One region of the Methylophaga sp. UBA2012 genome, then DNA from elsewhere that is predicted to be linked to it. Evidence: riboswitches for the same ligand, from Rfam matches in the RefSeq annotation. Region 1 holds a riboswitch; each other region holds the start of a gene.
The links. A riboswitch is a leader RNA that binds a small molecule or an ion and turns the genes downstream of it on or off. The one in region 1 is predicted to bind cyclic di-GMP.

Region 1 (10,681 bases):
ACTTGTGACGGTTGAACGAACTAAATCATTTGGAATTTCTTGTGATTCAATCAGGATAGTTCCCTGAGATTTATAGGTGGCCGGGAGTGAAAATACCACTATAAATGTCGCTATGGCTAACAACATAGCAGGAATAATAACCCAAACCTTCCTGCGCCAGAGAAGATTAAGATAATCCCCTAAGCCTTTTACTTCTTCTTCCATTTATTATTGCTCTTTGCTGTAGATTTAGCGAGAAAAACGAATTCCGTCCCAATTGTAGTCAAAATTTATAAAAAACGCGTTACTGTCGACATTTTTTCCATCTTTTTCATCAACATTCCGATATTTATATGAAAAGTTTATTCCCCAATCTTCTGCTAATTTCCAATTTAAACTGGGAGAGAAAAATATATACTTAACTTCTCTGTCATTAAGATCATCTGCGCTGGTATAAAGTTTATAACTGGTAGATAAACTACCTGTTAATTTCTCAGTGAACTTCCTTCGATAACTAAAAGTATATGAATCTTGTTGATTTACATCACCTGAACTCGAAGGTAGTAAAGAGCGACTTGCTGAGACAGTATAACTATTCAGCTCGTCCTCTCGTGTTGTACTTATAGAATAGTTCAAGCCAGTACTCTGGTCAGAAGTTTTTAAACCACTTATAGGATTATTTTCGCTATCCAAATATCGAGCACCAACTAGACCATTGACAGACCAAAGTTCAGACAATTGGTATTCACTTGTCAGTCCTAGCGAGTAGGAATCGTATTCATTATCGAGCCTGTCAGATTCTGCTTGATAATTAACATAACTTAATGACACCCCAGCATTAAGTCGTTCTGTATACTGATGTTGCAATGCTAAGTTTAAACTAAGAGTTTCATTATCAGTGAGATTCGAACTGGTACCTAAAATTGAATCTGCTCTAGTAGATGAACCTGATTGGTTTCGTTTTTGATAAGAAGCACTGGTGCTAATCGTATCTAACTCTGTCAATCTGTAGCTATATGATGGCGATATACTTTTGGTAACTGTGGTTGATGTATTACTAAAATCAGCCGTATCTTCTTCAGCAATATCACGTGACTCACGTTCGGCATAATCTAACGTCAGACCATAAGTACTTCTTTCAGTTGCGTAAGACGTATTAAAACCAAAAAAAGGATTCTCTTTATCTAATTCTTTTAGCTCTTTGTATCTGCTAATTCTATATCCTAAACGCACTTCTGATGTTGAGTTTTCTAATGATCGCGTTAAAGTTAAAGTAGGATCAATATTTAAACTGAAATCGTCTAACTTATCTTCACGAAGTAGCTCGTTATCATCATATTTAAACTTTGGGTCAGCCTTTGCATTAAATACCCATTCTGCTGCTGATGCTGTATTTATCAGCAGGCAAGGCAATAATAGCGGAATATATTTTCTCATGGACATGTGTCTCGGCTATTTTGCTTAAGGTACGATAATAACGTCGCCACTTTCCAATGTAATGTTGGTATTTAATGCTTTGCCTTTTTTTATCTCTGCATACTTGACGGGTAAGACTTGTTGCTTAGCCCCATCTCTGCGAAGCACGATAATGTTGTTTTCTTCTGCATAAGGCGATAAGCCACCGGCTAAACTTAGCGCTTGCATGGCATCTAACGGTTGATTCATTACAAATGAGCCAGGGTTGAGTACTTTCCCTAAAATATGAACTCTATTACCTTCAACATTTGTGACAGAGACCGTAACAACCGGATCTGCCAGGTATTCGCTGAGTTTTTTAGTTAATTCTTCTTCAACCTCCGCCACCGTTTTGTCTTTAGCTACAACTTCTCCAGCTAAAGGAAAGGTAATAACGCCATCAGGCAGGACCGTTACTTGTTTTTGCAAAGACTCTTCATTCCATACTGAAATGTCTAAAACGTCACCTGAGTTTAATAAATAGCGTTCTGCAGCAAATACAGATGAAGAAAATAGAGAAACAATTGTAACCAAAAGTACAAGGAAGCGCTTAAGCATGAGGGAAAATCCTTATCTATAAATAACATTCAAAATTGATATTAACACTCTATTTTTCAAAAAAAAAGGGAGCTTTTGCTCCCTTTCAATTTGTGACAGTTAAGTTACTGTTAACTTAAATCTTAATTCTTATGCAGCAACTGCTGATTTTCTTCTAAGCCCCAAGAAACCTAATAAGGCAGGAGCAAACAAGAATAATGCTGCTGGTACTGGTACAGCAGATACTGATACGTCATATTTCAAAATGTTAGATGCAGCATCAATGATATCAATACCGTAGTAAACACCAGCTGTTAAAAATGCTGTAAAGCTGAAATCACCTGTAATAGCGAAAGTTTGTGCACCAGGTAAATAATAACCACTAGGGCCAGAAATTTGACCAAACTTTATGGTCGCACCGGATAATGCAGTGAATGGGTTAAATGACCATTCCACTTTAATTCCAGTGTCGGTATCAGAGATAAGATCAAACTCTGAATACCAGTTACCAACTTCACCCACAGTACCACCAGCAAGAACAGTACTGTTGTTATTGACATCAACTGACTGTGTTGCGCCACTTGATCCGATACCAGTAAGAGTCAATGTTGCAGCATTAACACCAACAGAGAACATGAGAGCTACTAAAAATAGCATCGCTTTTTTCATAATAAACTTCCTTATGCATAAGTTGAAAAAACAAGCAATGCAACCCAGCCATCTTTAAAAAAGATCTGTGGCTTTCCGACCCCGCCTCACGACGAGTTTGGCTTTTGTTAAATTACCATATCCATAAGATATGATAATCACCTATCTGACTTTTTCAGATGAGTGAATCATATGGAGCATTGTCCACCCATGTCTATTGTACCTTGGTACAATTTTGCTATTGGAGTTTAAGATCAATGCTCTAAAGGATATAAAAAAGGGAGCCAAAGCTCCCTTTTTTATTTTCTGTGTAGCTTTAAATTAGGCTGCAACAGCTGTTTTTCTACGCATACCCAAAAAGCCTAATAAAGCAGGGGCAAACAAGAATAGAGCAGCAGGTACAGGTACTGCAGATACAGATACGTCATATTTAACTACACCTGATGTAGCATCGATAATGCTCAGGATATAGCTAGTACCTGCAGTCAACATAGCTGTGAAGCTGAAGTCTTCAGTAATTGCATATGACACAGTGTCACCCAATGTACCAAAAACTAATGTTGCACCAGTAATTGCAGGATTAAATGACCATGCGATTACAACAGGTGTATCAGTATCAGTTGTGAGTGAAAATGCTGAACTCCAGGTACTTTTCTTAGAGACAGTACCACCAGCTAAAACAACTGAACTACCAGATAAATCAACACTTTGACTTGCGTTAGTTGAACCAGCTTCAGTCAGAGATAACGTCGCGGCGTTAACGCTTACTGAAAACAATAAAGCTACGATAAATAGCATCGCTTTTTTCATAATAATTTCCTTATGCATAAGAATTCGAAAAAACAAGCAATGCAACCCAGCCATCTTTAAATGTAGATTTAAAGATCTGTGGCTTTCCGACCCCGCCTCACAGCGAGTTTGGCTTTAATTACACAACATCAAACACGCCGACATTGTGTAAGACCAGTATGATCTTGCTACAAAGCCATCACCGTTGATGTCTATTGTTCTGATTGCTATTAAGATATTTACGATAACTAGTATTATCTGGTGTATATGCTTTACACCGATACCTTAACAGTAAGGATATGATACTGTGTCTCAGGGTAAGTAACAAGTATATTTAGTAAGTAACATTACTAATTAGAACTAAAAAACAATTAATAGGCATTTTTACCGACAAACCCTTTAAACAGGGTTAAAAAAATAATCTCAAGATCAAGTAATAACGACCAGTTCTGGATATATTTCAAATCATAATGCACCCGTCCCTGCATTTTATCCAGCGTATCTGTCTCTCCTCTAAAACCATTTATCTGTGCTAGCCCGGTAATGCCTGGTTTAACTTTATGTCTCAGCATATATCCCTGAATCTGCGCACGATATTGCTCATTATGTGCTACAGCATGTGGCCTTGGACCAACGATAGACATCGACCCACCGAGAGAATTAAAAAATTGTGGAAGTTCGTCAAGAGACGTTCGACGCAGGAAACCACCAAAAGGCGTAATTCGGCTATCATTTTTTTGAGCTTGTGTGACTTTTTCACCATCTTCCGTGACTGTCATTGTACGGAATTTCCATACTTTAATTTTTTCACCATCCACACCATAACGGGTCTGTTTGAAAAATACAGGACCTTTAGATGTAAACTTCACCCCAGCGGCAATAATCAACATGGGTATAGCAATAATCATCAGAATAATTGAACTGAGGATAATATCCTCTAATCGTTTCAATATGCTATCGATACCAGCAAAGGGCGTTTCATACACTGAAATAGCCGTAATGCCCTGATAATCAACCCAACGTGAATTAAGAAGATTGAACGTGAACAAGTCTGGTACTAAGTATACTGAGGCGGTGCTGTCTGCCAATAGCTCGGTTATATGCCGTATTCTATGCTCTGCTGACATAGCAAGAGTGATATACACCGTATCCACTTTGCCTGCTTTGCAGTCCTCAATCAGCTGATTGAAATCGCCCACGTTTTTGTTAGTGACGACTAAGTTAGGTTCCGTTTCGACACGTTTTTGTGATCGGTCATCGTAATAACCTACCAGCCTGAATCCTGACCAGTCCATTTCATTAAATGCACGTTCCAGACGTTTTCCTAAAGTTGTTTCACCAACGATAGCAACGTTTCTGGTGTTGACTCCACGAGCCCGGAGGATTGCCAATGATGTTCTCACAATGGCATGCCAGGAAATTAATTCAATTGGCGTCAATAAAAACCATAAAAAAACAAAGCTATCGAGATAACTACCAGAGTGAATGAAAAAGATATCAATCATCACCAGAATGAAAACACTGGTAAACCATGAAAACATAACTGCCGAAACTTCTTCTCGCAATGCTGTGCCTCGCCATGAACGATAGGCATCTTGAGATTCGGCAAAAAAATTAAACAATAAAATAGCGAATAAGAGACTCCATATATAAAGGACATCCCATCCCGCCTTAAAAATATCAAATAAGGCTAAAAAGGTAAGCAGGATAATGCCACTATCAATCAGGCGTGATATCGCATTAATTTTTGCATCGTATTGTCTAATCCTGCCTTGAGCCATTTGTTCCTTTTTGCCTTATTAGTATTTATTGGTATTGAGTGACATCTATAGTTTAAGTATAAATGATGCAGGATTAATTCGCTTCGCTCTTGTAATAGCTTTCAAGAACAGAGATTAATCTAGGCAACTCATCTTCTTTCATGAAGTTAATACCTGCAGCTGCTTTTCTACCTCCACCAGTATCAAATTGGCCTGCAATATAATCAGCTCCTTCTTGACGTATTTTGGGTGCTCTTATGCTCACCACGTAAGCAGATGATTCAGGTATTTCAGTGAGAATTAAATGTGCCCGTGAAGGATACTGATTGCTTAAATAATTACTATATGTACCACTAATGCGCCTTGCCCATTTATCATCAGGTAATGCGATGACTCCCACTGTCTCATTTTCATAGCTGAGCTTTTGTTGTTTGGCCCGTGCCAAATCAGAGTTGTAGCCTAAGTCCAGAGTCTCAATTATTTCAGTATTATCATCAATAAAGTCTAGCGGGGAGCGGTAGTTAACACAACATCTATACAACTCATCAGGCGCGAAAAATAAATCATCAATACTGGCACCATAACCATTGTAATTAATATGCTGCCCCAGGGTTTTGAGCTTGATTATGTTACTTTCATCAAGGTGGATTTTTTTAGCATAATCTTCAGCAACACTGGCAAGATTGTCACCAAAAGCCGCTGTTATTGCCCATAATTCATAGGCATTATTTAGATACTCATTGATTATCAACGCAGTGCATTTATTGGGATGCATATCAATCAGTGCTTGTAATCGAGGATGACTGATTTGATCTCCTGGGTTGTGATGATCGGCATAAAACACATCGACATCATTCAATAGCAGATTTAGCAGTGCGTCATGATTTTTCTGCATTGAGATATCTAATACTGTGACTTGAGAGGCTTTTTCTGCATCGACCCTACTCAGTAATTTTATATCTCGTTTAACACCAGTAATTAGTTCAGAGCGAATGGGATTAGCTAATCGCAATTGAACTAACGCACAAATACCATCAGCATCACCGTTAAAAACATCAAAGTTTGTCATTAGCTTTAAATAATCTCATTTTGTTTTAAGTACGAAATGACCCTATCAACACATTCATTTACATTGAGTTCAGCAGTATTCAGTGTTACTTCCGGATGATGTGGCACTTCATAATCGGAATCAATGCCGGTAAAATTTTTTATTTGTCCACTTCTGGCTTTTTTATAGAGACCTTTGGGATCACGCTCTTCGCAAGTACTGAGAGGTGTAGAGATATAAACTTCAACAAATTCTTTTTCTTTAACAAGATCACGAACCATTTGTCTATCACTGCGAAACGGTGAGATAAAAGCACTCATGACAATCAGACCGGCATCAGCAAATAGCTTTGCCATTTCCCCGATTCGTCTAATATTCTCAATGCGATCGGCATCAGAAAAGCCCAGATCTTTATTTAGCCCATGCCTGACATTATCGCCATCAAGTAAATAAGTGTGATGTCCCAGCTCAAATAGCTTTTGTTCTACAGCATCTGCAACCGTGGACTTACCTGCTCCACTTAGACCTGTAAACCACAAAATACAGGGCTTTTGTTTTTTTTGTTTTGATCGATCTAACTTTTCTACCTTGTGTTTATGCCAGACGATATTTTCCATAATGAAAAAATTTCCTTATCTAAGTAAGTAATATATTGAGGTAGATATTACCGACTTCACCAATTATTCCTAGTCCTCATGTTGTAAAGTTTACTATTTCGTCGTTTTTACTAAATTCTATAGGCAAAAAAAAAGCCTGACATTAGTCAGGCTTTTTAATTTGGTACCGACGGCCGGAGTCGAACCGGCACACCCGAAGGCACTACCCCCTCAAGATAGCGTGTCTACCAATTCCACCACGTCGGCAAGGGTAATCAAGGTTGCGTATTCTACGGTAATTCAGGTAAATCTGCAGGTGTTTTATCGACTTCTTGCTCTGTTGTCGGCACAGACTCAGTCACACTTTTTGCTTTTCCTGGTGTCTCCACAGAAAAATAGGCTAGAGTAAGACTTGTGATAAAGAAGATAGTCGCTAAGATCGCACTGGCGCGGCTTAAAAATGAAGCTGAGCCCTGACTGCCGAACAGACTACCTGAGGCACCGCCGCCACCGCCACCAAATGCAGCGCCTGCATCAGCGCCTTTGCCGTGCTGAATCAGAACAAATCCAATCAGCAAAAGACAGGCAATAATATGAACTGTGAGAATAATCGCGTGCATGTGTTGTTAACCTAATTTTAAAACTGCGGCCTGACATATTTTAACAAATTCATCGGCGTCGAGAGAGCCCCCGCCGACAAGTCCACCATCAATATCAGGTTGTAGAAACAATGGCGCAGCATTATTACCTTTTATGCTGCCTCCGTAAAGTATTCTTATATTTTTTGCTATCTCTTTATCGTGTTTTGCTACACGTTGGCGCATAAAACTATGTACGTCTTGCGCCCATTCTGGCGTGGCTGAGCGGCCTGTGCCGATAGCCCATACCGGTTCATATGCTAAAACCGTATGAGCGAGTCCTTCAACGCCCTGATGCGCAATAACAGTATCGAGTAATCGCAACACCACTTCTTCGGTACGACCAACAGCATGTTCATCAGGGCTTTCCCCAATGCAGATAATTGGTGTAATACCCGCCCTTACTGCCATTTCATATTTTTCAGCGATAATACGATCAAGCAGACACTGATCCAAGTCTAACTCAGCATATAAACAGCGTCTTTCAGAGTGGCCTATTAATACATATTTGCAGCCAAAATCTACCAGCATGCTCGCCGAAATTTCACCCGTGTAAGCCCCTTTCTCAAACTGAGACAGGTTCTGCGTCCCCCAAGCTAAACCTGTACCTGTAAGGGCGGATTGTACTTGTTGCAGGTAAACAGACGGCGGAAATAACGCGACTTCGATATCCGAGAAGGTATCGGCTTTAGAGAGTATGCCTTCAAGTAATGCTTTATTACTCTCACTAGAGCCGTTCATTTTCCAGTTACCAGCGACTAGTGGTTTACGCACTTAACACTCTCTTTCAATATAAAATGAAACATCAGACTACATACCCACTATGGATAAAGCAATGTATGAAATACTTCTGGTAAAGCAATTATCAGAATAAGCTAAGGCTCTTATCAAAACATCTCATTTAATTTTTCAGCTCTTGCTCTATTACAGAGGCAAGTTCCTCAGCCAGTTGTTTGGTTAATGTGGCATCAATGCCTTCGACCATGACACGGATAACCGGTTCAGTTCCTGAGGCTCTGAGTAATACTCTTCCCTCATCTCCCAGTCTTTTCTCTACCGATGAAATGGCTTGGTTAATCTCAGCATTTTTATTCAGGTCAATCATTTTATTGACTCTGACATTAATCAAATGTTGAGGATATTTTGTTACGACAGATCGTAACTCATGCAGACTATTGTTAGTTTGCTGAATTTCTGCAACGACTTGAAGCGCTGCAACAATGCCATCACCTGTTGATGTCTTGTCCAGACAAATGATGTGACCAGATGCTTCCCCACCCAGTAAACCACCGACCTGTTGCAGTTTTTCCATGACATAACGATCACCGACTTTTGCCCGATGAAGTGACATATCGAATTTCGCCAGCGCATGCTCTAAGCCAAGGTTTGACATCTGTGTACCAACAACATCAGGCATACTTGCTCCCATCCGTTGTCTTGCTCTGGCGATGATAAATAATAGTTCATCACCATCGACGATTTCCCCGCGATGATCGACCATAATGATACGATCACCATCACCATCTAAGGCAAGCCCCAGATCGGCTTTATTTTCAAGCACAGCTTGTTGTAGAAGTCGCGGTTCGGTCGAGCCACAGTTTAGATTGATGTTAAAACCATCAGGTTCTGCGCCCATAACAATGACCTGTGCGCCCAACTCTTTGAAGACATCCGGGGCGACGTGGTAGGTAGCGCCGTGCGCGCAATCGACAACGATTTTCAGCCCACTTAAATCAATGCCAGTTGGTATTGTACTTTTACAAAACTCAATATAACGCCCTGCCGCATCACCAATACGATGTGCTTTACCCAATCGGGTTGAATCAACCGTTTTTAATGGTTGTTCCAGCATCGCCTCGATTTCCAGCTCTATTTCATCAGGTAATTTTGTCCCCTGCGCCGAAAAAAACTTAATTCCGTTATCATGATAAGGATTATGCGAAGCACTGATAACTATGCCTGCTTGAGCATGAAAAGTACGAGTTAGATAAGCGACTGCTGGAGTGGGCATGGGCCCTAATAAATAAATATCAACGCCTGCGGCAGATAAACCAGCCTGTAAGGCAGACTCAAACATATAGCCCGAAATACGGGTATCTTTACCAATGATGACTCTGCTGTTACGTTCTTTCGCCAGGACTCTACCAACGGCCCAACCGAGTTTTAATACAAAGTCCGGCGTGACAGCACCATCACCTACACGACCACGGATGCCGTCTGTTCCAAAATAACGTCTTTGTTTAGTCAAAATCTTCTACCTGCATAACTGCCTGACTTAATTTTACGGCTTGATGAGTTTCTTTAACATCATGAGTTCTAATAAGCTTTGCACCCAACCATGTCGCGATTGAAGCAAGAGATAAACTCCCAGCTAATCGTTCATCCACACTGACTTTTAACATATCACCAATAATAGACTTACGAGATACGCCAACTAAAACGGGATATGGTAAATCCGTCAGAGTGGATAAATGCTTCATTAGCCTCAGGTTGTGGCGAGCACGTTTACCGAAGCCAAAACCGGGATCAAGCATGATCTGTTCAGCTTTAATGCCTGCTTTTAGACAGGTATCTACACGTTCTAATAAGAAGGCTTTCACTTCAGCAACCACATCACTGTAGTGAGGTTCATGTTGCATGGTTTGAGGTGTGCCTTGCATGTGCATCAAACAGACGGGCACATTTAGTTCAACAGCGGTTGCCAATGCGCCTTCAGTTCGCAAAGCATTCACATCGTTGATGAGCCCAGCACCGGCCCTCACCGCTGCTCTCATGACTCCAGGCTTCATAGTATCGATAGAAATAGGAATATCGAATTCCGCACTAATCATTTCTATGACGGGTGCGACTCGTTCGATTTCTTCTTGTTCCGCCACGATATCTGAGCCAGGTCGTGTAGATTCACCGCCGATATCCAGAATATCCGCGCCTTCGGCGATAAGCTTTTCAGCTTGTTTGAGGGCTGCATCACGATTAAGAAATTTGCCACCATCTGAAAATGAATCAGGAGTGACATTTACGATGCCCATAATACGAGGAACGGACAAGTCCAAGGACTTGCCCGCGCAATCAAAAATCACGTAATTACTTCCTGGTTTTTAATGCAGCTGATCAGCTGGTTTGCCAGAAGGTGTTTCTGAAGAATCAGATTCTGTATCACCAGATGGTGGTGTAGACGAACGATCAGTCCAGTCTTTTGGCTCACCCGGTTCACGCCCTTCCATAATGGCA
Region 2 (10,681 bases), on a different contig from region 1:
CCCGAAATATGTGGCTGTCGATTTCGGCATTATGGGAACCTTGTCACCAGATGATCAGCGTTATCTCGCAGAAAACTTTCTTGCCTTTTTTAATCATGATTATCGTCGTGTGGCAGAGTTACATGTGCAATCTGGTTGGGTGCCAGCTGACACACGCTTGGATGAGTTTGAAGCCGCTATACGCAGTGTTTGTGAGCCTATTTTCGCAAGGCCACTAAAAGAAATTTCTTTCGGGCAGTTGTTATTAAGACTGTTTCAAACAGCGCGTCGTTTCAATATGGAAGTCCAGCCACAACTGGTTTTACTACAAAAAACCCTACTCAATATTGAAGGATTGGGCCGTGACCTCTATCCCGATCTGGATCTCTGGAAAACAGCCAAACCGATTTTAGAAACATGGATGAAAGAAAAAATGGGCTGGCAAGCCGCTTTAAGAACATTACAACAAGAAGCGCCACATTGGGCTGAAACCTTACCTGAAATGCCACGTCTATTATATGACTTGAGCAAACGTGCTCAGGAAGGTCAATTCAACGTAAATTTAGCATCAGCCGATATTCAGCAATTACGTAAAGAAATCAAGCAAGCCAGCTACCGTAGTGCCGCTGTTACAGCCGGCGCTGCTTTCCTGGTTGGTGCCGCAGTGATTACCGGGCTTGATGGTTATGCGACGACGATGTTTGCCGGCCTCCCAATTCTCAGCTGGGTGTTTGGTTTATGGGGGCTTGGCCTCATTTATTTTAGTATTTCAAAGAAAAGTTAATCGTTATGTTTAAGTGGATAGGCCTGATTTTAGGCTTCTTATTATTAAGTACCATGAGTGTTGGTTTACTGATTCTGGGTATTTTTGGTGCCCTGATAGGGCTTATATTTGGTGGTTTTGCTGATCGTGTACGGGCTTATGGACTTGGTGGCGCGAATCCTTTTACCAACCAAACTCGTCAAGCCGTCTTCCTGGAAACAGTCTTTGTATTGATGGGGAAATTAGCAAAAGCTGATGGCCGTATCAGTCAAATTGAAATCGACCATGTTGAAGCCTTTATCAAAAAAATGGGCATGTCTGGTGAGCACAGACAAGAAGCTATTCGTCAGTTCCAACGTGGCGCTGAACCCGACTTTGATATCAACGAAACAGTGACGAAATTTAAACAGCACTGTGGCAACACCTTTAATTTAAAACAAGTCTTACTGGTCTACCTGACGGTGATGGCTTTGGCCGATGGTAAGCTCGACCCACAAGAAAGACAGATTCTGGAGCAGGTTTCATCACAACTGGGTTATAGCCGAGCAGAGTTTAATCGAATCCTCGATATGGTGTTAAGTCAGGCTAATTTTTCAAGCGGCTATCAACAACAATATTCGTCAGGTCAGCAACGCTCTTCTATGAATGACCTTGCGGAAGCTTATAAAGCACTTGGTGTCACAGAGCACAGTTCTAATCAAGAAATTAAACGTGCATACCGCAAATTAATGAGCCAATACCATCCTGATAAATTAATGGGTCAAGGTGTACCTGAAGATATGATTGCTGTTGCTACTGAACAGGCTAAAGAAATTCAATTGGCTTATGATTTAATCAAAAAACATCGAGAGCAAAATTAGCCACCTTCATTTCAATTTTTGTTATTTCTTTGATATTATTTTTTACCCGAAATGCTTCAATCAAAGCCAAACTCGGTGTGAACCAAGGACGGAAAGTTACAGACCTTAAGATATTAAGGTGGCTGTGCTGCAATAATAACTAAGGAAGAAACACATGAAAAAAACGGCTTTTATGGGCTTGGCTTTATTTGCGGGTTTAACTAATATTGCCTTAGCGGCACCAACGAGCTTATCCACTACAGGTACCTGGCAAACAGCCAGCGGAGACTTAAGTTCACTTATTGGTCAGTCGGCACCTGCCACCTGGTCTTTCGACACAGACTTAACAACGGAGTTTGGACCATTTGGTGCTAACCTTACACCAATTCCAGGAAGCTCTGGTACGAGGCAACTTAGCAGCTCACCTAACTACATCCTCTCAGGGACAGCTGCGCCTACTGTATTTGATGGAAAGCAATTTAGCATCAGTATCTTAGATAATACTATTGCAAACGAAGATAAATTTCACTCAGATCTCGTAACGTCAATGGTCAATAAAGGTCTCAACCCTAACATGACAGGTGATGCACTTTTATTTAAAGCTAGAGTTATGACTCCGCCTCAGAAAGATTCCGTAGAATTCTTTACGATATATGGCCTAATGGTATTTGATGAAGACTTTTTCTCAACCCCAGTTTCAATATTACCTTCTGTAGACGTCCTGCTAGATAATGCATTATTTTCTTATGCATTACTGAAACATGAAATTAACTATGAAGAAACAGGCTATGCTAGTTATATTCAAACACCATCAGCCGTGCCTGTCCCAGCAAGTATATTGATGTTTGCTCCAGCATTGTTAGGCTTTCTTGGTTTGCGTCGTAAGGTGTAAAGGCATAAAAGCTTAAAATATTTAAATAAGAAAAAACTAAAAAGCCGTAGTGAGAAATTATTACGGCTTTTTTTGATCGCTTTAATAACTTAGCTTTGCTATTAAAATAATCCTACTATTGAACCATTATCATCAATATCAATCCGCTCTGCTGCAGGATGTTTTGGTAATCCTGGCATAGTCATTACATCACCACAAAGCACGACAAGAAAACCTGCACCGTTTGACAGACGAACATCACGAATGGTTAGCGTATGGTTCTCAGCCGTGCCACGTAAGCTCGGGTCACTGCTAAAAGAATACGGCGTTTTTGCCATACAAACCGGAATATCCCCGTGCTGCTCATTCAGCATGGCGATCTTATCCATCACTTTTTTATCAGCTACGACCTGACCTGTACCATATAAACGTTTAGCGACTTCGTTGATTTTGTCCCAAAGCGGCAAGCTATCCGGGTATAACAACTGACAAGGTTCGGCATCAGCATCCAGCATTTCAACCACACGCTGTGCTAATGTTTCAGCACCAGCACCACCTTCGGCCCAATGGCGAGCAAGAATAGCCTCTGCGCCCATCTCTTTCACTGCTGTTTTAATCAATTCAATCTCAGCATCGCTATCATTGACAAAATGATTGATGGCGACAACACAACGCAAGCCGAACTCGTTTTGCAGATTGCTTAGGTGACGTTTTAAATTAGCCAGTCCCGTATTCAGTGCATTAAGATTTTCAGCAGTTAGCTCTTTCAGCTCCAGACCACCGTGATATTTCAGGGCTTTTACTGTGGCGACAACCACTGCCATATCCGGTTTAATTCCCGCTTTACGGCACTTAATATTGATGAATTTTTCTGCACCTAAATCAGCACCAAAGCCGGCTTCAGTGACAACATAATCACCCAGTTTTAGTGCCATCTTGGTTGAGATGACAGAATTACAGCCATGCGCGATATTGGCAAAAGGCCCGCCGTGTACAAAAGCCGGGTTATTTTCTAAAGTCTGAACCAGGTTCGGCTTAATCGCTTCTTTCAATAAAGCCGCCATCGCACCATGCGCCATAATGTCACGGGCATAACGAGGCGTCCCATCTACCGAATAAGCGATTAAAATTTCGCCAAGACGTTGCTTCAATTCCTGTAAAGAATTGGACAAACAAAAAATGGCCATCACTTCTGAGGCCACCACAATATCAAAACGCTCTTCACGTAAATAACCGTTAGCAGGGCCACCCATACCAACGACGATGTCCCGCAGCGCACGATCATTCATGTCCATCACTCGTTGCCAGACAATACGTCTAGCATCTAACTGCAGTGCATTGCCATGATGAATATGGTTATCAATCATCGCTGATAATAGATTATGTGCTGAGGCAATCGCATGTAAATCGCCGGTAAAGTGAAGATTAATATCTTCCATCGGCACGACCTGTGCATAACCGCCACCGGCGGCCCCACCTTTCATACCAAAACACGGCCCCATTGATGGTTCGCGCACACAGACAATCGATTTTTTGCCAATTCGGTTAAGCGCATCACTCAAGCCAATGGTTGTAGTGGTTTTGCCCTCACCTGCCGGCGTTGGACTGATGGCCGTGACTAAAATCAACTTACCATCCGCTTTCGCTGCCATATCATCCATTACTTCCAAAGAGACTTTGGCTTTGAAACGTCCATACGGGTCAATATGATGTGAGGCAAGACCAAGCTTTTCCTCAGCGAGACTAGTGACTTCCTGCATTGAAGCTTGTTGGGCAATTTCAATATCTGACATGGTTTTCCTGAGCGGGGTTGAATTTGAGTCCTATTATACGTGAGTTACGAGGGAATCCCGAATAGCACATCAGTCCCCCCAACGAGGCATCAGATTATGTTCTATTTTCGCCTGGTCCAGTATTCTGGCGACAACAAAGTCGACCAGTTCATTTAGGGATGTAGGATTAAAATAGAAGCCAGGATTTGGGGGGAAAATACACACGCCAAGCTTAGCAAGTTTCAGCATATTTTCCAGATGAATCACTGAAAATGGCGCCTCCCTCGGCACTACGATCAATTTGCGATCTTCTTTGAGCATGACGTCGGCAGCGCGGTTTATCAAATTATCACTCTGGCCGCAGGCGATAGCCGATAGAGTGCCCATGGTACATGGACACACAATCATGCTTGGCACGCGATGAGAGCCGCTTGCCAATGGCGATGACCATTGCTGTTCACCATACACCCGTAACTGTTCAGGGTGGCAGTTAAACTCTTGAACTAATTTCGTTTGAACATCACTGGCCCGAGCGGGTAATTTCCAATCAAGCTCATCAGCAAGCACGATTCTGCCTGCAGTGGAAATCATTAAATGCACAGTGAGGCCTTGTTGTAACAGCACCTCCAGTAAACGCTTTGCATAAGGTGCACCTGAAGCGCCTGTAATGGCTAATGCGATCTGCTGCTGATCTAACATAATTAGGCAATCGCCTCTAAAATCCGTTGGTGAATACCGCCAAAGCCACCATTACTCATCACTAAAATTTCATCACCAGACTGTGCTTCATTGCTGATTGTTTTAACGATAGCGTCGACAGAATCAAATACACTGACATGATCGCCCAATGTTTCTGTGACTTGTTTTAGTGACCATTTCAAATCAGCATCCTGAAGCAATAACACTCTGTCTGCCTGAATTAAAGACTGAGCCAATGTCTCCTGATGCACACCCATTTTCATGGTGTTAGAGCGAGGCTCAAGTACCGCAATCAGCCGACGGTTCCCTACTTTAGCTCTTAACCCGGCGATAGTGGTGGCAATAGCGGTCGGATGATGAGCAAAATCATCGTACACCCGAATATTATTAATTTCGCCTTTCAATTCCAGCCGTCGTTTAACACCGGCAAACACTGATAAGGCCTCACAAGCATGTTCAATGGTGACACCAACATGATGAGCTGCCGCTATTGCCGCAAGGGCATTACTCACATTATGCTGACCGAGCATATCCCATACAACGCGGCCAGTGGCTTCACCATGGCGTACTTCAAACTCGCTACCATCATTCTTCAATAATGTCGCTTGCCAATCCCCCTCAGCGCCCAGTGTTTGACGTGGTGTCCAACAGCCCATATTGAAGACATGCTCAATTGCTTTCTCTTGTGGCGAAAGAATCAAACCTTGCTCAGGCACAGTTCGAACTAAATGATGAAACTGCTTTTGAATAGCGGCCAAATCATCAAAAATATCAGCGTGGTCAAATTCAAGATTATTAATAATCAACGTTCTGGGCATGTAATGGACAAATTTAGAACGCTTATCAAAAAATGCCGTATCGTACTCATCTGCCTCAATTACAAAAAAAGGCGTTTTACCGAGTCTAGCTGTTTCGCCAAAATTATCAGGCACCCCGCCGATAAGGAAACCAGGTGCCATATCGGCATGCTCGAGAATCCAAGCTAATAAACTACTGGTGGTTGTTTTTCCATGTGTACCAGAAACAGCCAACACCCATTTCCCTTGCAGCACATGTTCATTCAGCCACTGTGGACCAGAAACATAGGGAAGACCTTTATTTAACACATACTCTACGGCCGGATTACCTCGTGACATGGCATTGCCCATCACCACTAAGTCAGGGGCAGGCTCTAAATGTTCAGGTTTGTATCCTTCCCTGACATCAATGCCTGCGGCAGCAAGCTGATCACTCATCGGTGGATACACATTGGCATCTGAACCACTCACTGTCATGCCAAGCTCTCTGGCTAAAATGGCCAGTCCGCCCATAAACGTGCCACAAATCCCCAGTATATGAATATGCATTACGCAACTCCTGAAATAGTGAGTCCAACCACAATCAACGAAGCAATGGTATAAACCGTCGTTATAACCGCTGCTAAACCGGGTCGGATATCAAGTGCATACCTGAAGATATGTGCAACAACAAATAAACTCCAGAAAATAACAATAAGTACCAGTAATAAGATAATACTGGTTAGCTGACTATGAGGCTCTACCTGTCGAAATAATACAAAGACTGGCCAGCTAATCATGCCAATTAATGCACCAGTCCCTGCCATAGCTGTTAAGGTTTGCTCGAAGCGAGAAGGCAATCCGCGGATAAATAATAAGCCTTTAGTAACGATAACCAGCATGGCAGTATCAGCCAGTGCTGCCACCAAGCTAATCGTCCAGCTATGATCAATATGGCTAACCAGTACGCCGACGATAAAATACGTGACAACACTAAAGTTCAGTAATATTGAAGATGCCGGAATATCGGCCGGACTTGCCTGAAATAAACAAACCTGGAAAAACCGCAGAATCACTTTAATCATCACGGCATAATAACGTGTCACTTAAACGGAACAAAGTATTTAATGATTTTTTTCGAAGAGATATAAAAAAACCCGGCAAAATAGCCGGGTTTTTTTGTCGACATATTAATAAAATATTAATCGTCAACAACGACACCCCATGGGAATTTGCCCACTTCGATCGTTTTAATTGTTTTATTTGTAGCTGTGTCCACGACAGAAACGGTACTACTAACACCATCAGCTGTGTATAAACGTGAGCCATCACGCGTCATACCCAAGCCCCATACACGTTTACCAACAGGTACATTTGCTTTCATTTCCAGTGTTTTAGCATCTAAAACAGCGACGGAGTTACCACGCCCCGTTGTTACATAGATGGTTTTATCATCTGGGCTAACAGCAATATCCATAGGCTTGGAGTTAGGTAAGTCGATAGAAGCCTGTTTGATAATTGATAATGATTTTGTATCAATAATCGTCACTTCATTACCTACTTCACTGGTTGAGTAAGCCAACGAGCCGTCACTGTTAAATGCCAGACCACGAGGACGGGCAGCAACTAAAATATTTTTTACCACTTTATGTTTAGCCGTATCAATCACATGAACCATATTAGTGGATTCACTAGTAACAAGTGCCAAGCTACCATCAGGTGAAACGGCAACACCTTCGGGTTCCAAACCAACAGGAATGACTTCAATGATTTTGCCTGTTTTCGGATCAATGACACTGGCTTGAGCATCATCCTCGTTAGATATATAAATATTGCCATTCGGTGCGACATCAAATGTTTCAGGATCGTCTCCCGCTTCCAGCTTTTTCACCACTTTCAGCGTATCTAAATCAACAACGGCTATCGCACCTTCTTCACTAATAGCAACGTAGAGTTGTTTTTGATCCGGTGATAAACCAATCCCTCTTGGCCGCTCCCCAATATTAATGGTGTTTATCACTTCATTGGTTTTTGTATCAATGACGCTGACCGTATTGTCTTTTTCATTAGTGACAAAAACACGGTGTGATGGCTCAGCCCAAACGGTTGTACTGGCCATAATCAATGTGGCTAATAAAATATTTTTTAATTTCATCATGTTTCCTTCTTCTCTCTAATTATTTTTTACAGGTAACCATTCCAAGACTATCTAAACCACCTTTTACACCTCTCAATGGAGCTTCGGCGACAATGTTATCGTCCTTGTCAATCAGTAAAACAATCTGACGTAATTGCCCTGTTTCTCTGAATGTCGCGGTATCCCCTTTCTGCCCATCAAATGACAAGTCATTCTTGAGGTAGTTCAACATTCCTGCAGCATCAATTTTTTGCGTTCTGGCAACAGTATCTGACAACATCTTCACCGCTGCCCAACCAGCCCAAGCATCATCATCCATTTGTGTTTTGTGATTTCTGGTGAATCGTTTATTCAATTGTGAAGCAGCAAACTTAACAAAATCATGATGCCATGCATGAGCCGTCACCAATGTATCAGGATTCTTTGCCTGCCATTGAGCGAGTGCATCAGCTTTCATTTGTTTGCTCAAAGGGATATTCAATAAATTCGATAAACATGCCTGACGTAATCCATCAGCATCAGAGCTCAGGTTAAACACCGGTACATGGGCTAATTTTTTCATTTTGGCAACGTCGAGAATATGTTTAGCATCTGTTCCAACCAGTACCGCCGTTATTTCAGATTCTGGCAGAGCAGCAAGTTCTTGTTCGGTGACATTTTTGACTTGATAGTTTTGTCCTAAAAACTGTCCCTGTAGATTAGCCTCCGTGAGTCCTTGCTGAACCCCAGCCCAAACCTGCCCATCTGTTGGACCAATATAATGAAGAGTGACATTAATTGGGTTGGCAAAGATAATTTGTGGCCAGATAAATAAAACCATAAGGCCCAGCTTTTTTAACTTACTCATAATCTCTCCATTTTTATTTTGCTTCTTATTTTCCACCATACAGAATCAGGAAGCTGATTAAATCAGCAAATTCCTCAATCTTGTAGAGCACTTCTCATTTAGAAAGTTCAACCATCCACACTATTGTGTCAGTAAAACAGGCCGTTACACCTTAGGAGTTTTTCCTGTTTTGTTGATGGCAGCCATTATTGGTTTAAATCAACCATTCTATGAGCAAAGCTTTATATTCAAGAAATCAAAATGAAGGTCGATAGCTTGATTATCACAACAGGTTAGTTTTTTATGAATAAGCAATATCGCCTTCAGGTTCAACAAACACAGGAAAGTCTTGAAGAGTTTGTCACCTTCATGAGTTTCCGTTGTGACTGTAGTGGTGTACGAATATTGTCTATCGAAACAAAAGAGCAAGCCGCCATACGAGATGAAGCAGAACAGTCAGGAAAAGTGGTGCCCATTCAATCACGGCGCCGTTCTAAACCATCCACTGTAACGATTAGCAAAGAATTACGTTTTAACGACCAAAATACTCACTCATAAAAAAAGCCCGATTTCTCGGGCTTTTTTGTTAGACCTGACTACCGTCTTCGCCAATTTCCTGATCGCTGTCTTTCACTGGCGGAAGTAAATCCTCTTTACTCACCCCCATAAACAGTACAGCAGAACTCGCCACATAGATTGAGGAGTAGGTACCAATCATGATGCCCAGCAATAATGCCTCAGCAAATGAATGAATCACCTCACCACCCAGGATAAATAAAGCAAACACCACTAATAACGTTGTGAATGATGTCATTAAGGTTCTGCTCAACGTCTCGTTCAGAGAGGTATCAATCACTTCTTCTGATGTCGCTTTTCGGATTTTAAGGAACCCTTCACGCACCCGGTCAAAAACAACAATCGTATCATTCAATGAATAACCAATAATGGCCAGAACGGCAGCCAACACCGTTAAATCAAATTCGACATGTGTAATTGAGAAGAAACCTAAGGTGATAATGACGTCATGCACCAAGGCAGCGACTGACGCAATCGCAAAGCGATATTCAAAACGGAATGCCACATAAATCAGAATACCAATTAAGGCATATAAAACCGCTAAGCCTCCCTGTTCTGTCAGATCATCTCCGACTTGAGGCCCAACGAACTCGACACGACGAACATCGATCGGACTACCAGAATCAACTTGTAATAAGGAAACGACATTATTACTCATCTCCGCCATGTTCTCGGTTTCAACGATAGGTAAACGAACGAGAACATCATGGATTGAACCAAAATTCTGCACGACTGCTTCCGGATAACCACCATTTTGGAGACTTGAACGAATCTTATCCAAGTTAGCTGGCTCCTGATAACCCAGCTCGATCATGGTGCCGCCAGTAAAATCAATACCAAAGGTCAAACCTTGTGTCACCAATGAGCCTATAGACACGATAAGTAATATGCTTGAAAACGCTATGGCAAACCAGCGTTTCGACATGAATTTGATATGCGTTTGTTTATTAAAAAACTGCATGAACATGATTCCTAAATTGATAGCTTAGGTTTATTTTTACGACCATAGAACAAGTTAACTAAAGCACGTGTTCCCATAATGGCCGTAAACATAGAAGTGATAATGCCGAGTGATAATGTCACAGCAAAACCTTTAATCGCGCCCGTTCCGAAGCCAAATAACACAATGGCTGCAATCAAGGTGGTGATATTCGCATCAGCGATGGTAGAGAACGCTTTATCATAACCGGCGCTGATACTGGCTTGAGGGCTATTACCATTTCGTAGCTCTTCACGAATACGTTCATAAATAAGTACGTTAGCGTCAACCGCCATACCCACAGTCAGCACGATACCAGCAATACCGGGCAAGGTCAGTGTTGCCTGTAATAACGAGAGTAATGCCACAATGAAAATAAGGTTCGCGGCTAAAGCGACGTTGGCAAATAAACCAAATACGCGATACCAGACAAGCATAAATACCAGCACCAGTACAAAACCAAT
Region 3 (10,681 bases), on a different contig from region 1:
AGAGTTACAGCAGCAACAAATAAACCTGAAGGCCTTACGTACTGATGCGATGAAAGATGTGCGGAAGCAACAGCATGGCGAGTTCACGCTGACACAATTTCGTGATTTAGAACAAAAACAACGGCAACAGCAATGGTTAGTTGTGCTTAATACCTTAAGTGACACATTACCAAAAGACACATGGGTCAGACGCTTTCAGGTCAGAGATAACATCATCGAAATCCAGGGCGTATCGCCATCAGCAGCAACACTTCTTTCATTATTAGCACAGACAAAACAATTTACCGATGTGGCATTCAAGGCACCTGTGACTTTTGATCCACAATTAGGTAAAGAGCGTTTTTCCATCACCATGAAGCGAGTCAGTGATGCAAACTGAATTCTCACGTTTTTATCCATTACTGGCCTGGGCTGGTTTAATTGTGTTGATTACCATGCTATGGCTGCTGATTATTTATCCGGCTTTATCCTTACGTCAGCACTATGCCAGTGAGCGAGAACAGCTGACCTTTATGCAGCAAAAATTATCAAGTCAGTTACAACAGCCTGCTATGTCGCTGAGTGAAGATGAGTCTGAACAATTAGGTGAGCGCTTTTTATTTCATGGTGATTCGACGGCATTGATGGCGGCACAAATGCAATCATTGGTAGCTAAACATCTCGATGAATTAGACCTGACCAAAATAAGTGCCGAGACCACAGTGGTTGAGCAGGAAAAAGGATTTTCACATATTCAGCTACGCCTGCAGTTTCAGACGGATATGAAGGGCTTGGTAGCATTTTTATCCCGTATTGAATTACAGCAACCGTTATTACTTATAGATGAACTATCGATTGTTGTTAATGATGACAAGGCTAAGTCCTCATCCACTCAACTTGAAGTACACACGCTGATGACCGGCTTTTATCAAGTGATGAATACGGAGCATTCATCATGAGTTGGGGGGCTATCAGTTCATGGGCTGTAATCGTTTTATCGCTAGTGAGCATGATAAGCGAATACAGGTTTTCCCATACTGTTCCTGTAGCCGGTGATGAGCTGTCTGATGGTCTTCAGACACCATCAGAACAGCAGGGAGCAGGCATTGCCTTACCTCAACCTTCTACAACAGCGGCATTGTTAAAACAGTCCATTTTCACTGCTGATCGTTTTGCGGGACTATCTCCCCAAACGGTCGCAGAGCCAACTGAACACACCCTGTTTTTAAATCATTATCGTCTCTCAGCGGTGGCGATAACCGATAACACATCCATGGTATTAATGATCGATGATAAAACTAAAAAGGTGAAACAGTTACAGCTCAATGATGAGCTGGATGACTGGACATTGGAAGAAATTACCTCAACTGCGGCCGTGTTTAATAAAGCTGGTCAGAGGCGCCGGGTGATGTTATTTAATGCAAAAACACCGTCCTTAGCGACAACCGTGTCGGCTACAGAGATGTCATCAGAACAGGACAATCCAACGCTTATACTGCCAGGCGGTCATTTGGATGATGACCCGTATCAATAATGTCACATTCATTTCTTATGATTAACGGTTATGAATTCAATAAATGAGTGCTACAAACACATGATTAGGCTAGCAACAATAGTCGTATCGTTAATTGTGCTGGCTGGGTGTCAGCCACTTACAGCAACTAAACCACACCCCCCAGCCAAACTTGCCGGACAAAGTGGCAATAATCTAGTGGTTTCGGCGCCCATTAGTCAGCATATTACTGCGTCGGAGGATACAAAACCATTTGAGAAAGTAGTGGTTTACGGTAATAACCCAACACAATCATTGACTAGCCGACAGTTTACCGCCAATGCGGAACACAACGATATTACGCTTAATTTTGAAGCGGTATCACTGGCTGATTTTGTTCGTGTGGTATTAGGCGAAATTTTGGCAGTGAACTACTCGATGGATAAAAACTTAAGCGGGCAAGTGACTATTCAGACACCAAACCCCATCGCAAAAGAAGCAGTATTACCTATGCTGGAAAACGTATTGGCAATGAATAATGCACGTTTGATAATAAACCATGACTTTTATCAGGTGGTGGCATCTGATCAGGCATTATCCCGAACATCGGGTAGTTCTCAGTCAGGCTACGGGGTGCATGTGATTCCGCTGCGTTATATCAGCACGCCTGAGATGGCGAAGATTTTAATGCCTTATGCTGGGAAGGATACGGACATCCAAATTGACCAAAAACGTAATCTGATTTTATTACGCGGCAGTCAGCAGGATGTGCAGACATTAACACAAACGATTTCTGTGTTTGATGTGGATTGGCTGGCGGGGATGTCTGTCGGTATTTATCCAATAAAGAATGCTTCAGTGAACGATATTCAGCGTGAGCTGGAAAATATTCTGCTGACATCAGCAGCTGACAATAATGAAAAGTCGGCAAATGGTCCGGTGCGCTTAATGGCGATTAGTCGTCTGAATAGTATTTTAGCGATCAGTGCAAACCGGTCGTCGCTGTTAAATGTGGAACGTTGGGTTGAGCGCTTGGATATGGCTTCGAATCTGGGTAAGCAACAGCTGTATGTGTATAAAGTCCAGAATGCCAAGGCCCAGCAACTGGCGGATGTATTGGCTCAGGTGTTTGGTGCCAGTCTTCAACAGGTAACAGATTCTGCGACAGAAAAACACACACTGGCTCCAGGTGAAACCCAAATCCATCTGGGCTCGACTCAGACAAGCTTAAACAACAATGATGAGATCGTGTCTGCATCTCAAACGAATAAAGCCCGTTTTTTAAATGACGAGGTCGACATTATTGCTGATGATGTTCGGAATGCTTTGGTAATTATGGCCACAGCCAAAGATTACGACATGATTGAACGCACGATCAAACAGCTTGATACGGTGCCAATGCAGGTATTAATTGAAGCCAGCATTATTGAAGTGACCTTATCCGATGAACTGAATTTTGGTGTCGAATGGTTTTTTAAAAATGGTATAGGGAGTAAACAGGGTAACAGTCAACTGGATTTAGGAGATACGGGTATAAATGCCCAGACACCGGGGTTTTCGTTCACGGTAGTTGATAGCTTAAGTAATGTGCGGTTTGCGTTGAATACACTCGCAGCGCAATCAAAACTCAATGTTTTATCGTCGCCGTCTTTGATGGTGTTGGATAACCAACCGGCTAAAATCAATGTCGGCGATGAAATTCCTATCCCCACCCGACAATCAGTGAGTAATACTGATGCCACCGCACCAACAGTCAATGAAATTGATTTTCGTAAAACGGGGGTGTCGTTAACCGTATTACCACGAGTCAATAATAGTGGTCTTGTCACCATGGAAATACGGCAGGAAGTCAGTAATGCCGTACAAACAACCACCTCGACGATTGATGCCCCCACCATCCAACAACGTGAAATTGAAAGTGTTGTTGCTATCAATTCTGGTGAAACCATCGTGCTAGGTGGCTTAATTCAGGACAGCAAAACCAATAATGACAGCGGCATACCGGGACTACATAAATTACCGGTTTTAGGGCATTTATTCGGGCAAACCTCAGATGCGGTGAGAAGAACGGAACTATTGGTATTAATCACACCAAGAGTAATTCGAGATCGCACATCGGCGCAGGCGGTAACCGAAGAGTTAAGAAACAAAATGCTGACGATAGAAGAAATCCCGGCGTCCGTGTCAGGGAAAATATAAAACCCACCTTAATCGGGCTCCAGGCCAATATGTGACTCAGTTCACATAATTGTCATCAATGCTTAACTTGGATGTCATCAATAACAATTACGCTGTATCCGTTAGCCAACCAAACACTTTAATTGTCTTATGGGAGAGACACATGTCAAACAAGCTACCTTTACTATTGGGTGCAGCAACTTTAGCATTAAGCGTAACAGCTTATGCTAAACAACCTGTTTTAACTGATTATCAAGTTAACAGTGACTGGTATACAGACGCTGTTGAAAAAATGGATAACAAACCAGCTTATAAAAATGCACACAAAGCAAAAAATGTGATTTTATTTGTCGGTGACGGTATGGGCATTTCTACTATTACAGCTGCCCGTATTTTAGAAGGCCAGTTAAATGGCAAACCAGGTGAAGAAAATCGCCTGACCTTTGAAACCTTTCCATTCACAGGACTGGCAAAAACATACAATGTTGATGCTCAAACACCTGACTCTGCTGGTACGATGACGGCCATGATGAGTGGTGTTAAAACAGATGCTGGCATCATCGGTATTGGTGAAGATGTTCAACGTGGCGTGTGCTCGACAATGAGCGGACATGAACTGGTAACTGCCCTTGAGCTGGCTGAAATTGCTGGTAAATCAACAGGTATCGTCACAACAGCACGAATCACTCACGCTACACCTGCAGCGACTTATGCAAAATCAGTGGATCGTGACTGGGAAGACGTTTCAGATATGCCTGCCTCTGTCACACGCCGTGGTTTACCTTGTAAAGATATCGCTAAACAATTGGTGGAATTTGAAAGTAATCTGAAAAATCGTTATCCAACAGCAAAACGTATTAACGGTATCGAAGTTGCTATGGGTGGCGGTCGTCGTCATTTCTTACCAAAAGATCCTGCATTTAACAGCCCTGATGCCGTCAGTTCTACTGAAGGTGACAGAACGGATGGTCGTAATTTAGTAGCAGAATGGCAGACTACTTATCCAACAGGTAAATATGTATACGATAAAGCAGGCTTTGATGCTATCGATCCAGCCAATACCGATAAAATCTTCGCTTTATTTAATGAATCACATATGCAATATGAAGCTGACCGTGGCAATGATATTGCTGGTGAACCTTCATTATCTGAAATGACAGAAAAAGCCATTAAAGTCTTGAACAAGAACGATCGTGGTTTCTTCTTAATGGTTGAGTCTGGTCGTATTGACCATGCTCATCATGCGGGTAATGCTCATGGTGCATTAAATGAAACTATTGAGTTTGCTCATGCGGTTAAAACAGCATTAGAAAACACTAACCCTGAAGAAACATTGATTATCGTGACAGCGGATCACAGCCATGTATTCACTATGGCAGGTTATCCAAAACGTGGTAATCCTATTCTGGGTAAAGTGGTCAGCGTTGGTTCAGATGAGCCTGCATTAGCTGCTGATGGTAAACCTTATACCACTCTGGGTTACACCAACGGTCTTGGTTTCCGTGACTTGGGCAATGAAACGGATGCTGATGCCAGCTATAACGCAGGCCCTGATACTGGTCGTAAAGACTTAACTGCCGTGAATACTGAATTATCTGGATACCATCAAGAAGCATTGATTCCATTAGATTCTGAAACACATGCAGGTGAAGATGTAGCCATTTTTGCGACAGGCCCTGGTGCAAGTGCGGTAACAGGAGTGAATGAACAAAACTTGATTTATCACATCATGAATCAAGCGGCACGTTTGGAAATCAAAGCAGAAAAAGCGATTAAGTAACATCACACGAAAAAGAGAGGGGTGGGCGTGAGTCCACCCCTTTTTCGTTTGGATAAAATCAACACGATGAAGGTTATACAGATGAAATATCATTTATTAGCGAGCCTGGTGTTAGTCACTTCTCCGTTACTAGTTCAGGCGAGCGAGAGTTGTTCAATCGATCCTGAGTTATTAGGGGCAACGTACGAAATGACTGACAGTGACTCTAATAAAACGGCAACGATGATGTTGTGGCGTCAACATGGCCGTGTTAGTAATCAGTTTACCCAGACGGGTGTTACCGATATGTGGGAATACACCCATAATGGTGAGTTAAGAATGGTACGTTTTTTTGATAAGGAGCAACATGCTATCGAGTATCAGCCGGGCGAGGTGAAGTACGCTAATGCTGATAGTCAATGGCAACAAGTGCATGAGTTGATTACAGACAAGTTGAAAAATAATATGACACTGGTATCAACTTCTGGTGAAGCCTGTGACAAAGTCGAAACTTATCAGTTAACAGAAGGTGATAGCCATCTCCAACTTGAATGGTTACCTGCTTTATCATTAGTGAAAAGCTGGAAAAATACCGCTGACGGTCACATTCAAACATGGCAGTTAACGAAACTGATTAAAGATGAAAGTGTTGTTAATGCCAGCTTTAAAATGCGTGATGACTATCAGACAACGGATTATGCCGATATTGGTGATAGTGAATCAGATCCCTTCATTGCGAAGATGATTAATCAGGGTTATATCGAACACGGACCTTCTGGTTTTTATAACAGTGAAGGTGAGGATATCGGTCATCCGCATCATCATTAAGTAAAAGTGTAACCCAGTTAAAACCCTGTTTCAGTCTCTGAAACGGGGTTTTTTAATTTAGCGACATGGCTACCTGGCTGATGACAATATAGCGAATCAACTTGCCTGCTGTGACTAGCACGATAAACCAGCCTAGATGTATTTTTACGAGTCCTGCCATAACAGTTAATGGATCACCAATGATGGGCAACCAGGTAAAACACAGGGAAATAAGACCATATTTCTTAAACCGGTTTTCCGCTTTTCTAATATCGCTTTCTGATATCCGTAACCATTTTTTTATGACTGCAGAACTGGCCCAATAACCTAAAGCATAATTCAGCATTGAGCCAAGCACATTTGCCACGGTGGCTGTGGTGATGAGAAAACTCGGTGATAGTCCTTTGATTAATAGTGTGCTGAGAACGAATTCAGAGCTAAGTGGCAGTAGTGTTGCAGATAAAAAGGCTGAGATAAAAAGACCGGGATAACCCAAGCTAACAAAATAATCCATTCAGGCAGTTACTCGATGGCGTGATGGTGGAGAAGTCAAACTGATACTCTCTCAGGAAATATTGAATCATACATAAAAAAAGGGAGCCGAAGCTCCCTAATATTGAACGACGATTTTCTAAAGATGGGTTATGCTGCAATCGCTTTTTTACGAAAGCCTAAGAAACCTAATAAAACTGGTGCGAATAAGAAAAGTGCTGCAGGAACAGGTACTGCTGAAACTGATAGGCTGTAATTTAAAGCTTTACCCGTTGCGTCATAGATATCCAACACATATGTCAGACCTGCAGTTAATATCGCTGTGAAACTGAAATCACCAGTAATGTTGAAATTTTGAATAGCACCACCTAAAACACCAAATGCAATAGTTGCATTATCAAGATTAGACTCTGGATTAAATGACCATTCAATAACTACTGGTGTTGCGTCATTAGTAAATAAACTGAACGAAGATTCCCATGCGCCATTACCTGTAGTCCCACTTGCTAATACTGTACTACCAGTAGCAAGATCAATTTCCTGACTAGCATTGTTGGTGAAAGCTGAGTCACCTTTTGTTAAGTTAAGTGTTGCTGCATTAGCCGCAACAGAGAAAAATAGTGCTATGACAAATAGCATCGCTTTTTTCATAAAAATTCCCTTATGTTTAGAGTGAAAAAACAAGCAATGCAACCCAGCCATCTTCACTTGGAAGACCTGTAGCTTTCCGACCCCGCCTCACGACGAGTTTGGCTTTGATTAAATGGATGAAAGTGATAAACCACCCAACTGGTAAAGTGGTGAATTATTCATCTGCCGCTAAGTGTATAGAGGCTCTATTACAAGAAAATGTCAGAGTGAGTAATTGATTTAAATAAAATTTTTATCAAGTCAGTTGAATAACTTAACGGGCATATTTCCCGTTTTAAACTGGTGTATAGTCTGAAAATAATAATAAAAAAATATATATCAGAGAGGAGAGAGCAATATGGCAAGCGTATTAAAAACAACGCATCATGGTGGCTGTCCACATGATTGTCCTGATACCTGTTCCATGGTCTATGAGGTTGAAAATGGTCAATTAACCTCTGTTAGAGGCAATAAAGAACATCCGATGACCCGAGGTGGTTTGTGCGTCAAGCTTAAAGATTATGAAAAACGACATTACCATCCAGATCGTCTGCTTTACCCTATGCGACGAACAGGACCTAAGGGCAGTGGACAGTTTGAGCGAATTAGCTGGGATGAGGCTTTGGATGAAATCACTAGCCGCTGGAAAGCAATTATTGCAGAGCATGGTCCGCATGCCATTTTGCCTTATAGCTATTTGGGGAATCAGGGCTTAGTTCATGGCTTAAATGGGGGCGATGCCTTTTTTAACAAAATGGGGGCAACCGTTTGTGAACGTACGTTTTGTGGTGAAGGTTCTTGTACCGCTTGGTTATTGACCGTAGGGCCGACGGCAGGTGTCGATCCTGAGAGTTTTATTCATTCTAAATACATCGTTATCTGGGGCTGCAACTCGGTTAGCACCAATGTTCACCATTGGCATATCGTGAAAGATGCACAGAAAAATGGTGCCAAAGTGGTGGTGATTGATCCGTATAAATCGAAAACGGCGAAAGAAGCCGATTGGCACATCGCGCCAAAACCCGGAACCGATGGTGCACTAGCCATGGCGATGATGCATGTCATCATTGAAGAAGGTTTACAGGATCAGGACTACATCGACAACTACACCGTTGGCTTTGATGCCTTGGCAGATAGAGCCAAGACCAGATCACCCGAATGGGCTGCCACAATCACAGGCATAGCTGCGGATGATATTCGTCAATTTGCCCGTGAGTTTGCCACTAGCCAACCTGCGGCAATTCGCCTTGGGGTAGCAGTTGAACGTAACTACGGTGGTGGTCAGGCCATCCGCGCTATTACTTGTTTGCCAGCTTTAACCGGTGCATGGCGTCATGTTGGTGGTGGTGCCTTACAGTTCCCAGTATGGGAGCATCCTTATAAATTTGATGTCATCTCGCGTCCAGATCTGATCCCACAAGGCACGCCAGTGGTGAATGCAATACAACTTGGTCGAGCACTAACGGGTGAGTTGGGACTTGATACACCGATTAAATCTATGATGTGCTGGAATGCGAATCCTGTCACGCAAGCAGCTGAAACCGACAAAATTGTTCAAGGTTTGATGCGGGAAGATCTGTTTCTGGTGTCGGCTGAACATTTTCTTTCTGATACGGCTTCTTATGCTGATATTGTGCTGCCTGCTTCTATGGGCGCTGAGATGGAAGATATGGTGCTGTCATGGGGCCACTTATATCTGACCTATAACGAAAAGTGCGTGGACTCGCCTGGTGAAGCTATTCCCAACAACGAGATATTCAGACGTCTTGCTGCCAGAATGGGGTATGAAGAAGAAAACTTTAGCTGGTCAGATAGCGAGTGTCTGGAGAACTATGTTGACTGGGAATCACCTGCTTGTGATGGTATCGATTTAGCTTATTTACGCGAACATGGTTTTGCCAAATTAAAAGTGGGTACCAAAGATGATCGTGCTCCTCACCGCAATGGAAATTTCCCCACGCCAAGTGGTAAATGTGAGCTGGAAATAAAAGGAGCCACAAATTTTGTTGCCGGACCTTTCAGGCAAATGTATGACGGTTTCCAGCCAGGCGAACCTTTAGACAGCTTACCTGATTATGTCCCATCAAGAGAGACGCATGAAAGCAATCCTGCGTTGGCTGAAAAGTATCCTTTAAATATCATTTCACCTAAAAGTCATGGCTTTCTGAACTCTTGTTACGCCAATATGGAGAACAAGATAAAAGGCCAAGGCGAACAGTTTGTGATGATAAGTCCTGTGGATGCAGATATGAGAAATATCCAGAGTGGTGATGTGGTGTCTGTCTTTAACGATAGAGGTAAATTTGAGGCATTGGCACAAATTACCGATGATGTCAGCCCTGGTATTGTGGTGGCCACATTAGGCTATTGGCGACAGTTAAATAAAGGTACAGTTAACTGTGTGAGTTCGGCAGAGTTTGTTGATATGGGGCATGCGCCAACGTTTACAGATAACCTGGTTCAAGTGGCTTTAAATGCTTAACTCTCCCTCATGGAAAAAAGCCCGCATCAGCGGGCTTTTTTGTGTTGAATTTTAGGCTGTTTGTCTGTTGCCGAAAGGCCTGATGCCTATCAATATCAATACGGATAGAATCAGAATAGCCAATTGCGCTGCCAATCCTTCCCATGTGGAATAAACACCAATCCACGATAAGGTAAAGTCAATTGGGAAAGACGATATGCTGATCAAATCGGCTTCTTGTAATGCTGCCACCGCTTTACCAATCAGTACAAAGGATAGAGCCAGCATCAGGTAAGTGCTGAAGGTGAAGAATTTTCTGATAGGTAAACGTAAAGAGTATTTAATTATGACCCAGAATAATACAGCTAATATCACCGTCGCCGTTACAAAGCCGGTAGCGATAGACATTGACTGAGACGACGCTGACTGGGTCATAAGAGCCTGATAAAACAGGACTGTTTCAAACACTTCACGATACACTGCAATGAAGGACAGCCCAGCTAAGCCCCACAATGTACCTGTGCTTAAGTGGCGGTGAATATGCTGATTGATGTATGCCTGCCACGCTGCGGCGTTGGTTTTACTATGCATCCAGAAACCGACATAGAATAGAATGACTGCAGCCATCAATGCACCGACACCTTCCATGATTTCACGGCTGGCACCACTAATACTAATGAGGTTTTGAGCTGCCCACCAGGTCGCTATACCAGCGATTAAGGCAATAACCCATCCGGCGTGAACATATTTCACTGCATCGCGACGTTCAGTTTTTACCAGTACGGTCACCAGTGCCAGAACAACCAGCATTGCCTCTAAGCCTTCACGCAGCAAAATTACTAAGCTGGCGGTGAAAAGGGTAGAGTCAGATAAGGTATCAGCA

Region 2: linked by a shared signal. The riboswitch ahead of B2248_RS03105 (hypothetical protein) and the one ahead of B2248_RS13635 (hypothetical protein) in region 1 are both predicted to bind cyclic di-GMP.
Region 3: linked by a shared signal. The riboswitch ahead of B2248_RS00385 (hypothetical protein) and the one ahead of B2248_RS13635 (hypothetical protein) in region 1 are both predicted to bind cyclic di-GMP.

Annotation. Positions count from the first base shown of each region.
Region 1 is NZ_DDCG01000019.1:90,374-101,054, reverse strand. Features, by position in the region: gene B2248_RS13655 (Wzz/FepE/Etk N-terminal domain-containing protein) at 1-204, opposite strand, end outside; gene B2248_RS13650 (hypothetical protein) at 229-1,416, opposite strand; gene B2248_RS13645 (polysaccharide biosynthesis/export family protein) at 1,441-1,992, opposite strand; gene B2248_RS13640 (hypothetical protein) at 2,122-2,640, opposite strand; cyclic di-GMP riboswitch class I at 2,676-2,752, opposite strand; gene B2248_RS13635 (hypothetical protein) at 2,941-3,429, opposite strand; cyclic di-GMP riboswitch class I at 3,467-3,552, opposite strand; gene B2248_RS13630 (undecaprenyl-phosphate glucose phosphotransferase) at 3,780-5,189, opposite strand; gene B2248_RS13625 (DHH family phosphoesterase) at 5,263-6,237, opposite strand; gene cysC (adenylyl-sulfate kinase) at 6,243-6,833, opposite strand; tRNA gene B2248_RS13615 (tRNA-Leu) at 6,995-7,079, opposite strand; gene secG (preprotein translocase subunit SecG) at 7,103-7,432, opposite strand; gene tpiA (triose-phosphate isomerase) at 7,439-8,224, opposite strand; gene glmM (phosphoglucosamine mutase) at 8,352-9,698, opposite strand; gene folP (dihydropteroate synthase) at 9,691-10,479, opposite strand; gene ftsH (ATP-dependent zinc metalloprotease FtsH) at 10,549-10,681, opposite strand, start outside.
Region 2 is NZ_DDCG01000002.1:288,256-298,936, reverse strand. Features, by position in the region: gene ubiB (ubiquinone biosynthesis regulatory protein kinase UbiB) at 1-763, shown strand, start outside; gene djlA (co-chaperone DjlA) at 769-1,602, shown strand; cyclic di-GMP riboswitch class I at 1,658-1,737, shown strand; gene B2248_RS03105 (hypothetical protein) at 1,757-2,473, shown strand; gene B2248_RS03100 (formate--tetrahydrofolate ligase) at 2,575-4,245, opposite strand; gene B2248_RS03095 (UbiX family flavin prenyltransferase) at 4,315-4,923, opposite strand; gene mpl (UDP-N-acetylmuramate:L-alanyl-gamma-D-glutamyl-meso-diaminopimelate ligase) at 4,926-6,269, opposite strand; gene B2248_RS03085 (hypothetical protein) at 6,269-6,805, opposite strand; gene B2248_RS03080 (glutaminyl-peptide cyclotransferase) at 6,901-7,854, opposite strand; gene B2248_RS03075 (ABC transporter substrate-binding protein) at 7,877-8,683, opposite strand; gene B2248_RS03070 (hypothetical protein) at 8,966-9,220, shown strand; gene secF (protein translocase subunit SecF) at 9,249-10,199, opposite strand; gene secD (protein translocase subunit SecD) at 10,211-10,681, opposite strand, start outside.
Region 3 is NZ_DDCG01000001.1:70,462-81,142, forward strand. Features, by position in the region: gene B2248_RS00350 (PilN domain-containing protein) at 1-379, shown strand, start outside; gene gspM (type II secretion system protein GspM) at 369-938, shown strand; gene B2248_RS00360 (hypothetical protein) at 935-1,513, shown strand; gene gspD (type II secretion system secretin GspD) at 1,574-3,670, shown strand; gene B2248_RS00370 (alkaline phosphatase) at 3,813-5,429, shown strand; gene B2248_RS00375 (hypothetical protein) at 5,511-6,236, shown strand; gene B2248_RS00380 (YqaA family protein) at 6,289-6,729, opposite strand; gene B2248_RS00385 (hypothetical protein) at 6,858-7,358, opposite strand; cyclic di-GMP riboswitch class I at 7,393-7,471, opposite strand; gene B2248_RS00390 (molybdopterin-containing oxidoreductase family protein) at 7,696-9,819, shown strand; gene B2248_RS00395 (cytochrome c/FTR1 family iron permease) at 9,871-10,681, opposite strand, start outside.